3 regions of the Nocardioides sp. QY071 genome follow, and region 1 is predicted to be linked to each of the others. Evidence: riboswitches for the same ligand, from Rfam matches in the RefSeq annotation. Region 1 holds a riboswitch; each other region holds the start of a gene.

Region 1 (3,926 bases):
TCCAGCGTGTAGCCGGCGTCGGCGAAGTTGTTGGCGGCCGTGCCACCGTCGGCGTCGCAACCGGCGCTGATCCCAGCGCCGAGCTGGTTGGAGTCGACGACCACGGTGATGCCGGTGCTCCCGCCGCAGGCGGTGGCCGAGGCGGTCGCCTGCGGGAGCAGCACGACAGCAGCCGCGACGAGGATCGCCGCGGCCGCCGTGCGCACTGTGCTGCGGAAGGTCATCAGACGACCCGGGTGGTGGCCTTGCCCTTGCGGTCGGGGAACGCGCCGACCACCTTGACCTTGGCCTTGCCCTTCTTCTTGACCTTGATCTTGACCTTGGCGACGCCCTTGGCGTTGGCGGTGCCGGTGGCCTTCTTCTTGCCGATCTTGACGGTCACGGTCTCACCGGCGGCAAGGCCCTTGACCATGATGACGGCCTTCTTCTTCGCCTTGAGCTTCGCGGCGACCTTGACCTTGAGCTTCTTGGCGTCGAGGGCCGCCACCGTGGCAGTGGTGCTGCGGCCGAGGGCAGTGACGGTGACGGGGTATGACGCGACGCCGGCCGGGACGACGAACGGGGCGCTCGTGGTCGCGCCACCCTGGACCCGGGTGGAGGCGCCCGCCACGGTCACACAGCCGTTCTCACCGGGCGCGAGACCCGCGACCTGGAGGCTCGCGGTGCTGGCGACGTGGACGAACTTCGTCGTCACGGCCAGCGGACCGGAGGCCGCAGGAGCCGCCTGGAGCGCGACGATCGACTGCGCGGTGGCGAGGTACCAGTCGAAGCCGGCGGTGGCGGGGTCGACGCCGAGGTCCCGGCCCTCCTTGATCACCTCGTCGGTCGTCCCGACGGCGCCGGCCTCGGTCTTCAGCAGGACGTCGCAGGTGGTGCCGGCCACCTGGTGGCGGCGCAGCCACACAGCGGCACGCTCGCCCTCGGTGGTCGCACCGGCCAGCAGCAGGGCGTGTCCGGCGAGGCCGGTGGAGCTGGCGTTCTCCCCGAAGTTGTCGAACCCACCATCGGCCTTCTGCGCGGACTTCAGCCAGGTCACACCCCGCGCGATCGCGTTGTCGATCTTGACGCTCTCGCCCTTCAGCGGCAGGAGCGCGAAGAGCATGTCGGCGGTGTCGTCGGGGTCGGCGAAGCAGTCCGGCCCGACGTAATAGCCCCAGCCGCCGGACGCGCACTCGAAGTCGTCGATGAGCGAGTCGGTCGCCTTGGCGAGCTCGCTGCTGCCGGCCGCGTCCAGCGCCCGCACAGCGAGGCCCTGCGACCACGCGCCCGGAAATGCCTCGTCGAGCTTTCCAGTGGTGTTGTCGACTGCGGCCTCGAGCTTGGTCACCAGGTTGCCCGCCTTCGTGGCCGGGTCGACGTCGACCGCCCGGTAGAAGAGGTTCGCCTGCGCGATGCTGACGCCGCCGACGGCGTACGCGTCGACCTTGGCGTCGATCCCCGCCTTGATCGTGTCGAGCGTGGCCTGGTGACCGCCGATCTCGTCGAGCGCGAGCGCGTAGTCGATGGTCTTGGCGACGTCGCCGTGGAGCAGGCCGTCGGCGTCGAGCTCACCGGCGAGCCAGGTGGCCGCGGCGCTCTGGGCGACGGCGTCGGCGTGCGCGGCCGGAGCGGGCGCGACCGCCATCAGGCCGCCCGCGACGACGGCACCGCCGGCGACGGCCGCAACCGCCCGGCGTACGAACATGGAGGTGGACATGTGGTGCCTTCCCGCTGCAGCCGACGGGCGGGCCCAGGAAGTCCTGTGCCGCTGACCCGCTGCTCTCCGCGACAGCGTTGTGTCAGGACGCGCCATGACGGGTGCTCCGGCTCACCGCTCCCCCGACTGATCTCGCGGGGGCGGTCCACGGTTGCGGGTCAGCGCCGGGATTCGACCGGCTTCCCCCACCACGGGCGTGTTCTTGTGTGTCGCCCGAGTCTAGACCTCGACGCCGGGGTCCTCGTCATCGGGAAGGAGGGCGAGACCGAGGTCGCGGGCAGCGGATCGCAGCCGGCCGTCGAAGCTCGCGACCGCCGCGCCCGACTACTGGGCCGTCAGGAGGACGCAGCAGTCGGGGATCCGCAGCCCGGTCGCCACCCGTAGCCCAGCCAACCGCATCGAGGCGTCCGCCGGGAACGAGGGCTCCACGACTCCCATCGCTGTGAGGGCACCCACGAACTCCTCGAGCTACCCGGCCCTGGTGGGGCTGATCAGGATCTCGGCCCGGTTCACAGGCCCGATCACGAATGGCCTGTCGGCGTGAGTCTCCGGCAAGGCGGCTGCTGCCGCATGGTGAGCGTCGCGGACATCGAGTGCCGCGATCAGGACACTCGCGTCGAGTGCGATCACTCGGGCCAGCCCTCACGCACCTCGTCGAGATAACCGGGGCCGAACAGGCCGGTGAACGAACCAGCGAACTTTCGGATCGCTGCCCTGCGCTTCTCCGTCTCGACCTCCAGCTCGATCTCGATCGTGTGGAAACCGATCTCGACGAGATGGGCAAGGAGTCGGGCGGGACGGTCACGATCCTCGGGCCACCTCCGCGCAGCAGCCTCGAGCGCAGCCGCGACCGCATCGGTCTCGGTGATCGCGTGGCGCGGGCGGACGGTGGGCATGCGCCAAGTGTGACACCGGGAGCCCGGTGTCACACTTGGCGCACAACCGTCCTCAGGCGAGCTTCTCGAGGATCAGCTCACGCACCCGGGCGGCGTCGGCCTGACCGCGGGTCGCCTTCATGACCGCGCCGATGACCGCACCGGCCGCGGCATGGTTGCCGCCCCGGATCTTCTCGGCGATGTCGGGCTGGGCGGCCAGCGCCTCGTCGATGGCGGCGATCAGCGGGCCGTCGTCGGACACGAGCGCGAGGCCGCGCTTCTCGATGACCTCCGCGGCGGTGCCCTCACTGGCGATCAGGCCGTCGAAGACCTGACGGGCCAGCTTGTCGTTGATCGTCTTGGCGTCGACCAGCGCCTGCACCTCGGCGACCTGCTTCGGCGTGACGCCGACCTCGGCCAGCTCGACGCCGGCGTCGTTGGCGCGGCGCAGCAGCTCGGCGACCCACCACTTGCGTGCCGACTGAGGGGCGGTGCCCTCGGCGACGGTCGCCTCGATCAGGGGCAGCGCGCCGGCGGCCCACACGTCGCGCATCTCGAGGTCGGAGAACCCGTACTCCTCCTGCAGCCGGGCCCGCTTCTGGGTCGGGTTCTCGGGCAGCGTGCCACGCAGCTCCTCGACCCACTCGCGCGACGGCGCCACGGGCACCAGGTCGGGCTCGGGGAAGTAGCGGTAGTCCTCGGCGTCGGACTTCTCGCGACCCGACGACGTCGTACCGGTGTCCTCGTGGAAGTGCCGCGTCTCCTGCAGTACGGCGCCCCCGGCATCGAGGATGCCGGCGTGCCGCGACATCTCGAAGCGGACCGCACGCTCGACCGAGCGCAACGAGTTGACGTTCTTCGTCTCCGAGCGCGTCCCCAGCTTGTCGGCACCCTTCAGCGCGAGCGAGAGGTTCACGTCGGCGCGGATCGAGCCCTGGTCCATCCGGGCGTCGGAGACGCCGAGGGCCAGGATCAGGTCGCGGAGCTGGCCGACGTACGCGCGGGCCACGGCCGGCGCCTTCTCGGCCGGCACCAGGATCGGGCGGGTGACGATCTCGATGAGGGGGATGCCGGCGCGGTTGTAGTCGACCAGCGAGTAGTCCGCACCGTGGATCCGGCCGGTGGCGCCACCGACGTGGGTGGACTTGCCGGTGTCCTCCTCCATGTGGGCGCGCTCGATCTCGACCCGGTAGGTCTCGCCCTCGACCTCGACGTCGAGCCAGCCGTCGAAGGCGATCGGCTCGTCGTACTGGGAGGTCTGGAAGTTCTTCGGCATGTCCGGGTAGAAGTAGTTCTTCCGCGCGAACCGGCACCACTCGGCGATCGAGCAGTTCAGGGCCAGGCCGATCCGGATC
Region 2 (3,926 bases), 520 kb from region 1:
CCACCTCGCCCAGCGCGGCGCTCGCCTCCGGGGTGAGCCAGCCGTCCGGGCCGGGACCCAGGCCGATCACGAGGAGTTCCGATGGTGTCCGGGCGCCTCGTGACGGTCGCTGCGCGACCTCCTCGACGTCCGGAGCCGTGCGGAGGCGAGCGGAGGTCGAGGGCCGCGCCGAGTCGCCGGGGACCACGATGAGGGAGAAGTACGGCACCGAGTCGGCGTCGACGTCGGCGACCGGGAGCCAGCGCTCCTCGGGCTGGGAGGCGCGCTCGACGTACAGCGCACCCTCCAGCCGCCCGGCCTGGGCCAGTGCGGAGCGGACGGCGGGGAAGGTCCGGCCGAGCTTCATGATCACCGCGCCGTCGGTGTCGGCGAGGCGGCGGGCGAGCTCGGGCTCGGGGAGCGTGCCGGGCAGCACGGTGAGCACGTCGGTCTGCCGCACCAGCGGGGCCGGGACGGTCGCGGTCGCGGCGGCGAAGGCGGGGATGCCGGGGACGACCTCGACCGGGAAGCGGTCACGGAACCGGTCGACGAGATACATCGACGAGCCGTAGAACAGCGGGTCGCCCTCGGCGAGGAGGACGACATCGCGGCCGGCGTCGAGGTGCGCGGCGAGCCGGGCCTCGCACTCGTCGTAGAAGGCCGCCAGTGCGCCGACGTACCCGCCCGGGTGGTCGGTGGCCCCGGTGGTGACCGGGTAGCGCAGCTCCTCCTCGATCGCCCCCGCCGGGATCACGTCGGCCGCGATCCGGCGGGCGTGCGACTCCTTGCGGACCCCGGCGTGGAAGGCGACGACGGGGGCTGCGCCGATCAGCCGCTCGGCCTTGCGGGTGATCAGCTCGGGGTCGCCGGGGCCGATGCCGACGACGGAGAAGCGTCCGCTCGCCTGGGGCGTCACGGTGGTCACTCCGCCTCCTGGGCCAGTGCGTTGACCGCCGACGACGCCATCGCGGAGCCGCCGCGGCGGCCGCGGACGGTGACGAACGGGATGTCGATGCCGTGCTCGTCGGCGAACGACGCGAGCGCGTCCTTGGACTCGGCGGCGCCGATGAAGCCGACCGGGCAGCCGACGACCGCTGCGGGCCGCGGGCCGCCGGCGAGGACCATCTCGAGCAGGTGGAAGAGCGCGGTGGGGGCGTTGCCGATCGCGACGACCGCGCCGTCGAGGAGCGGCTCCCACAGGGAGACCGCGGCCGCCGTACGCGTCGTCGACCACGCCTTCGCGAGGTCCGGGACCCGCTCGTCGGTGAGGAAGCAGTGCACCGGGTTGTCGGCCGGGAGCCGTCCGGCGGTGATGCCCATGGCGACCATCCGGGCGTCGCACAGGATCGGCGCGCCCGCGTCCAGCGCCGCGCGGGCGGCCTGGACGAGGCGCGGGTGGATGACCAGGTCCTGGACGAGGTCGGTCTGCCCGCTGCCGTGGATCATCCGCACGGCGACCTTCTCGGCCTCGGCCGGGACCCGGGACAGGTCCGACTCGCGGCGGATGGTCGCGAAGGAGTCGACGTAGATCGCCGGTCCGTCAGCGATGTAGTCGTACCGGCGCGGGGGAGCGGTGAGCTCGGTCATCGGTTCTCCTCGGGGATGAGCACGCCGTGCCACGGCGTCACGATCACGGTCGGTGCGGTCCAGGCCGCGATGGTGGTCGGGACCAGCCCGTCGTCGGGTACGGCGAGGTGCCGGCCGCCGGCGACCGGGCCGAGGGGGAGCGGCCCGGTCGCGACGGCGGCGCCCGGCGCGGGCGGAGCCGCGGGGGCGAGGGGAAGGTCGAGCTCGGGGACGTGCCAGGGTGCGTCGGGCCCGGTGCCGCGGGCGGCCAGGAACGCCCTCGCGAGCGCGGCGAGCGCGGTGGGGGCATCGGTCAGCGCGACCACCTCGCCCCACTGCTCGCCCACCCGGAGCTGCGCCGTGCGGTCGTCGAGCGCCACCAGGCCCAGGTCGAGGTGCTTGTCGGCGAGGTCGCCGCGGCCGTCGTCGAGGGTGAACAGGAACCGGCCGGGCAGCCCGGCCAGGTCGGCGTCGGCGAGCAGCAGCGCGTCGAGCGCGGCGAGCACCGGCCGCAGGTCGGCCCGCCCGCCGGCCAGGCCGGTCTGCGGCGAGACCAGCACGTTGCGGACCCGGTCGTGCGTGCGCGAGGGCAGCAGTCCGGTGGCCTCCAGCGCGGCCAGGGCCTCGTCCGCCAGCACCCCGGCGGGGGTCAGGGGCATGGCGCGGACCTGCAGGTTGGCCCGGCCGGTGACGCGGACCCGCCCGTCGCCGTACTGCTCGGCGACCTCGGCCAGCGCCCGCAGCGCGGCGAGCGGCACCCGCCCGCCGGGGACCCGGATCCGCACCAGGCCGCCGTCGTCGGCAGGCCAGGGGTGCACGACGCCCGGACACCGGTCGGGTCGGCTCCGCGCGATCCCAGCTCGAGGCTGCGCCATGGGTGGTCCTTCGAGGCCGGGGCTCCTCGCGATCGCCCCTCATCGACCTCGCGACGGGTGGCCGCAAGGGCCAGCAGGTCTTCGGACTCGGGATCGCCCGGTTCGGAGCGTCTTCCCAGACCCCGGAGGGTCCAGTGACATCAATGCTCCGGCCGTCACCCATACCGCTGCGCGTCAGTCCCGGACTCTCACCGGGTTCCCTTCGCTGGCACCGGCACCATAGCAAGAACCGGTCGGTAGCCTGACCGCCATGCCCTCCCTCAAGGACGTCGTCGACCTGGTCCACGGCTGGTACCCGCCCGCGACCGCCGACAGCTGGGACGCCGTCGGGCTCGTCTACGGCGACCCCGAGCAGCCCGTGAAGAAGGTGCTGCTGGCCGTCGACCCCACCCCGGAGGTCGCGGCGGAGGCCGCGGAGTGGAAGGCGGACCTGCTGCTCGTGCACCACCCGCTCTTCCTCAAGGGCGTCCACGGCGTCGCGGCGACCACGCCCAAGGGCCGGACCCTGCACACGCTGGCGAAGGCCGACTGCGCGCTGCTCACCGCCCACACCAATGCCGACCAGGCCGTCGGCGGCGTGTCCGAGGCGCTCGCCGTCGCGCTCGGCCTCAAGGACCTCAGCCCGATCGTCCCGGCGCCGAGCGAGCCGCTCGACAAGCTCACCGTCTTCGTCCCCGCCGACGCCGCCGCCCCCGTCCGGGCCGCGGTCGCCGAGGCCGGGGCCGGCCGGATCGGCGACTACGACTTCGCCTCCTTCACCAGCGCGCCCGGCGAGGGCCGGTTCCGCCCGCTCGACGGTGCGAACCCCATGATCGGCACCGTCGGCGAGCTGGAGACCGTCGAGGAGGTCCGGATCGAGGTGGTCCTGCCACGGGACCGGCGCGCCGACGTCGTCCGCGCGATGCTGGGCGCACACCCCTACGAGGAGCCGGCGTACGACGTCGTCGAGGTCGCCGACCCGCAGCTGGTCGACGTCGGGACAGGCCGGATCGGCAGCGTCGAGCCGACCACCCTGGCCGGCTTCGCCGAGGCGGTCGCGGCCGCACTGCCGCCCACCGAGCACGGCGTCCGGGTGGCCGGTGACCCCGAGCGCCCGGTACGGCGGGTCGCCGTGTGCGGGGGCGCCGGCGACTTCCTGCTCGACCGGCTCGCGACGTCCGACGCCGACGTCTACGTGACCAGCGACCTGCGCCACCACCCGGCCGCGGAGTTCCTCGAGAAGGGCGGTCCGGCGCTGGTCGACGTGGCCCACTGGGCGGCCGAGTGGACCTGGCTCCCGGTCGTCGACCAGCTGCTCCACGAAGCGCTGGGCGACGCGGTCGAGACCCGGGTGAGTGCGATCTGCACCGATCCTTGGACAATGCACCTGTGAACGCCGATCCCGCCGCCCAGCTCCGCCTGCTCGACCTGCAGGCTCTCGACTCCCAGGTCGACCAGCTGCGCCACCAGCGCAACAACCCGGCCGAGGCCGCGGAGATCAAGGACCTGCTCGGCAAGAGGGTCGAC
Region 3 (3,926 bases), 1.6 Mb from region 1:
GCACGGGAGCGGGCCGGCATCCGGTGGACGTCCTCGCCGGCGAGCTCGACCGTGCCGCCGCCTGGTCGGCGCAGGCCGGCCAGCACGTGCAGCAGCGAGGTCTTCCCCGATCCGTTGGGTCCGAGCAGACCCGTCACGGTGCCCTCGGGGCAGTCGAGGTCGACGTCGTGGACGATCGTCCGGCCGGCGACACCCCAGGTCAGGTCCTCGGCGCGCAGGCTCACTGCGACCTCGACTCCCGGCGCAGCAGGTAGGCGAACAGTGGTGCGCCGAGGACCGCCGTCACCACGCCGATCGGGATCTCCTGGCCGTCGAGCAGTGAGCGGGCCGCGGTGTCTGCCCAGATCAGGAGCACGGCACCCGCGAGCGCGCTGAGCGGCAGCAGCCGGCGGTGCAGCGGCCCCACGACCAGCCGTACGACGTGCGGGACGACCAGTCCCACGAAGCCGATCGCACCCGTGTGGGCCACCAGGCAGGCGGTCAGCAGCGCGGTACCGACCATCAGCAGCCAGCGCGCGCGCCGCACCGAGACACCCAGCGACGATGCCGCGGCGTCGCCGAACGCGAAGGCGTCCAGGTCCGAGGAGCAAGCGAGGATCGCGACCAGCGCGAGGACGGCGACCACGAGCAGGAGGGTCGCGCTCTGCCAGCGGACGCCGGCGAGTGAGCCCATCGTCCAGGCGAGCACGCGGCGGGCGGAGTCGTGGTCGCCGCTGACCATCACGACGAAGGACGTGTACGCCGCGCAGATCTGCCCGATCGCGACACCGGCCAGCACGGTGCGTGGGGGCGGCAGGTCGCCCGTGCGGCCGGTCGCCAGCACGAGCACCAGCGCCAGTGCCAGCAGGGCGCCGACGAAGGCGCCGGCGCCGAGCGCGGCACCTCCTGCCAGTCCGGCCACGCTCACGCCGAGCACGATCACGCTGACCGCGCCGACCGTCGCGCCGCCGGAGATGCCCAGCAGGTACGGGTCGGCCAGGTCGTTGCGGGTCAGTGACTGGAGCACCGCGCCGGCGATCGCGAGCCCGGCCCCGGTGGCGGCGGCGCCGACGACCCGGGGCAGGCGCAGCTGCCACACGATCCGGTCATCGATCACCGTCACGCCGTCCACCGGGAGCCCCAGCCGAGCGAGCACGACGTCGACGACGTCGCCGGATGGGACGTGGACCGAGCCGATGCCGACGGCGACGACGACGGACACCGCGAGCAGCGCGGCCAGCGCGGTGCCCACCACGAGGCCGGCGCCCGGCCGGCTCCGCGCGGGACGGACCGGCCGCAGCATCAGCCGAGCTCGGCGAGCTGCGTGCCGACCGACACCGCACCGTCGGCGAGCCGGACGCCGGGCGTGGTCTCGGAGAAGGGCAGCACGACGTACGCCTCCGCCTGGACGGCCCGCAGGCTCTTGAGCACCGGGTCCTTCTCGAGCAGCGCGATCTTCTCCTCGGCGCTCGACCAGCCCGCGTCGGCCACCACGATCACGTCGGGGTCGGCCGCGACGACCTCCTCCCAGCTGACGTCGGCCCAGCCGCCCTCGACGTCGGCGAAGACGTTGGTCGCGCCGACGGCATCGAGGATCAGCTGTGGGCCGCCGTCGCCGGTGCCGGCGAACGCCGTCTTGTCGCCGGAGTCGTACCAGAACACGTCCAGGCCGGCGCCCGGCTTCGTCGCGGCCAGCTCGTCGAGCTGTCCCTGCTGCTCCCTCTCGAGGGCGGCGGCCCGCTCGGGAACGCCGAAGACGTCGGCGACCGTCTCGATCTCGTCCCAGACCGAGTCGAACGAGACGTCGGCGCTCGGCCGGTTCTCGCCGCAGCCGAACAGGGACAGGAAGGAGCCGATCCCGAGGTCCGCGAGCTCGTCCTGCGTCCCGGCCGACTCGGCGGCGAACGCGCTGGCGTAGGAGCCGTAGACGAAGTCGGGCTTCGCGGCGAGCAGCGTCTCGTGGTCGGGGTACTCCTTCGACAGCACCGGCACCGCGTCGTACGTCTCCTGCCACTTCTCCGGCACCGCGTCGTCGAGGTACGCCGTCCCCACCATCCGGTCGGACAGGTCGAGCGCCAGCATCACCTCGGTGGCGCCCTGGTTCATGGTGACCGCGCGCTCGGGCGGCGCGGCGACGGTGGCAGTGAAGCCGCAACCGCTCGCCTCGACGGGGAAGCCGGCGGCGGTGGCGATCCTCTCCCGTGCCTCGGGGGCGCCGGCACAGGCGGTGATGAGCAGGGGGAGTGCGGCGAGGGCAGCCAGGAAGCGGGTACGACGGAACGTCACGGTCACTCTTTCGGTCCGAGGCTCTTGCGCGAAGCCTGTGTGGGTGGGTGACGCGGACCCTGGAGGATCCACGGCCAGCAGGTCTTCGGACTCGGGATCGACCGGACGGAGCGCCTTCCCAGCAACGCCGGCCGAGTGTCTGCCGTGCGTCGCCAGTGGCGTGCTGCCCCGCCCGTCACCCTCACCGCTGCGCGTCAGTCCCGGACTTCCACCGGGTTCCCTGACTCACGATGCTCGTGAGCACGACTGGCAGGGCGGACGCTAGCACGGGCGCTCCCGGCCGCTCCGGGGGTTCTGGACGGACGCGGGGCGCCCCCACCTCGTGCCCGCCCGGGCGAGTGGTGGGGGACGCCCCGCAGGGGTAGCAAGTCCCGGTCCGATTGTTGCAAATAACTTGCAATAGCGAAAGGCTTGCGACATGTCCGTCTATGCGCTGCCCGACCTGCCCTACGACTACGCCGCCCTGGAGCCCTACATCTCGGGCGAGATCATGGAGCTGCACCACGGCAAGCACCACAACGCCTACGTCACCGGCATCAACACCGCCGTCGAGCAGCTCGCGGAGGCACGCGAGCAGGAGTCCTTCGGCAGCCTCTCGACGCTCGAGAAGAACCTGGCGTTCCACCTCGGCGGCCACGTCAACCACTCCGTGTTCTGGCCCAACATGTCACCCGACGGCGGCGACAAGCCGACCGGCGAGCTGGCGCAGGCGATCGAGGAGCACTTCGGTGGCTTCGACAGGTTCCGCGCCCACTTCCAGGCCAACGCGCTGGGCGTCCAGGGCTCCGGCTGGTCGGTCCTCACTTGGGACACGCTGGCCCAGCGGCCCTACATCATCCAGCACTTCGACCACCAGGGGAACGTGCCGATCTGCATGGTCCCGCTGCTCATGCTCGACATGTGGGAGCACACCTACTACCTGCAGTACCGCAACGACAAGGCCACCTTCGTCCAGCAGTGGTGGAACATCGTCAACTGGGCCGACGTGCAGCGCCGCTTCGAGGCCGCGGTCGCCCAGACCCCCGGACTGATCGCCTGATGCGGGCTGAGGGACGCCGGGGCCCACCGACCAACGGAGGGGGCGGCGCCGACCGCGGTCCGGTTCGAGGTGCTGGTGCGGCGGGCGACGTACGGCAGGTGAACCCGCCGGAATGGACATCCGACGCCTGGTGTTCCATGACTCCGTGACAGCCACCTCCGCCGACGCCGCCCAGGACAGCCGCCTCCAGCGCCTGCTCGTCGTCCTCGGGATCGTGGTCCTCGCGTTCAACCTGCGTCCGGCCGCGTCCAGCGTCGGCCCGCTGCTCGAGGAGATCCGGGCCGGCGTCCCACTCGGCAGCACGGAGGCCGGGATCCTCACCACGCTGCCGGTGATCTGCTTCGCCGTGGTCGGCGGGGCCGCACCGAGGCTGGCGTCCTGGATCGGGCTGCACCGGGTCGCCCTGATCGGCCTGCTGCTGCTCACCGGGTGCCTGTGGGCCCGCGGGCACGTCCACCAGGGCTGGCTGTTCCTCGTCCTCTCCTTCACCGCGCTCGCCGGCGCCGCCACCGCCAACGTCCTGATGCCGTCGCTGGTGAAGCTGCACTTCCCCGCCCGCGTCGGGCAGGTCACGGCGGTCTACACGACGTCGATGGCGGTCGGGCTCACGGCGTCGTCGGCG

What was found. A riboswitch is a leader RNA that binds a small molecule or an ion and turns the genes downstream of it on or off. The one in region 1 is predicted to bind cobalamin.
Region 2: another riboswitch for cobalamin. It lies ahead of QI633_RS09930 (nitrite reductase); the one in region 1 lies ahead of QI633_RS07360 (hypothetical protein).
Region 3: another riboswitch for cobalamin. It lies ahead of QI633_RS26490 (ABC transporter substrate-binding protein); the one in region 1 lies ahead of QI633_RS07360 (hypothetical protein).

Annotation. Positions count from the first base shown of each region.
Region 1 covers NZ_CP124681.1:1,541,098-1,545,023, reverse strand. The annotation lists gene QI633_RS07365 (hypothetical protein) at 1-224, opposite strand, end outside; gene QI633_RS07360 (hypothetical protein) at 224-1,696, opposite strand; cobalamin riboswitch at 1,775-1,904, opposite strand; gene QI633_RS07355 (hypothetical protein) at 2,323-2,592, opposite strand; gene gatB (Asp-tRNA(Asn)/Glu-tRNA(Gln) amidotransferase subunit GatB) at 2,645-3,926, opposite strand, start outside.
Region 2 covers NZ_CP124681.1:2,065,383-2,069,308, forward strand. The annotation lists gene cobJ (precorrin-3B C(17)-methyltransferase) at 1-895, opposite strand, end outside; gene QI633_RS09925 (precorrin-8X methylmutase) at 901-1,566, opposite strand; gene QI633_RS09930 (nitrite reductase) at 1,563-2,420, opposite strand; cobalamin riboswitch at 2,475-2,651, opposite strand; gene QI633_RS09935 (Nif3-like dinuclear metal center hexameric protein) at 2,671-3,792, shown strand; gene QI633_RS09940 (C4-type zinc ribbon domain-containing protein) at 3,789-3,926, shown strand, end outside.
Region 3 covers NZ_CP124681.1:5,503,515-5,507,440, reverse strand. The annotation lists partial or broken gene QI633_RS26500 (ABC transporter ATP-binding protein) at 1-218, opposite strand, end outside; gene QI633_RS26495 (iron chelate uptake ABC transporter family permease subunit) at 221-1,282, opposite strand; gene QI633_RS26490 (ABC transporter substrate-binding protein) at 1,282-2,271, opposite strand; cobalamin riboswitch at 2,324-2,531, opposite strand; gene QI633_RS26485 (superoxide dismutase) at 2,684-3,304, shown strand; gene QI633_RS26480 (MFS transporter) at 3,450-3,926, shown strand, end outside.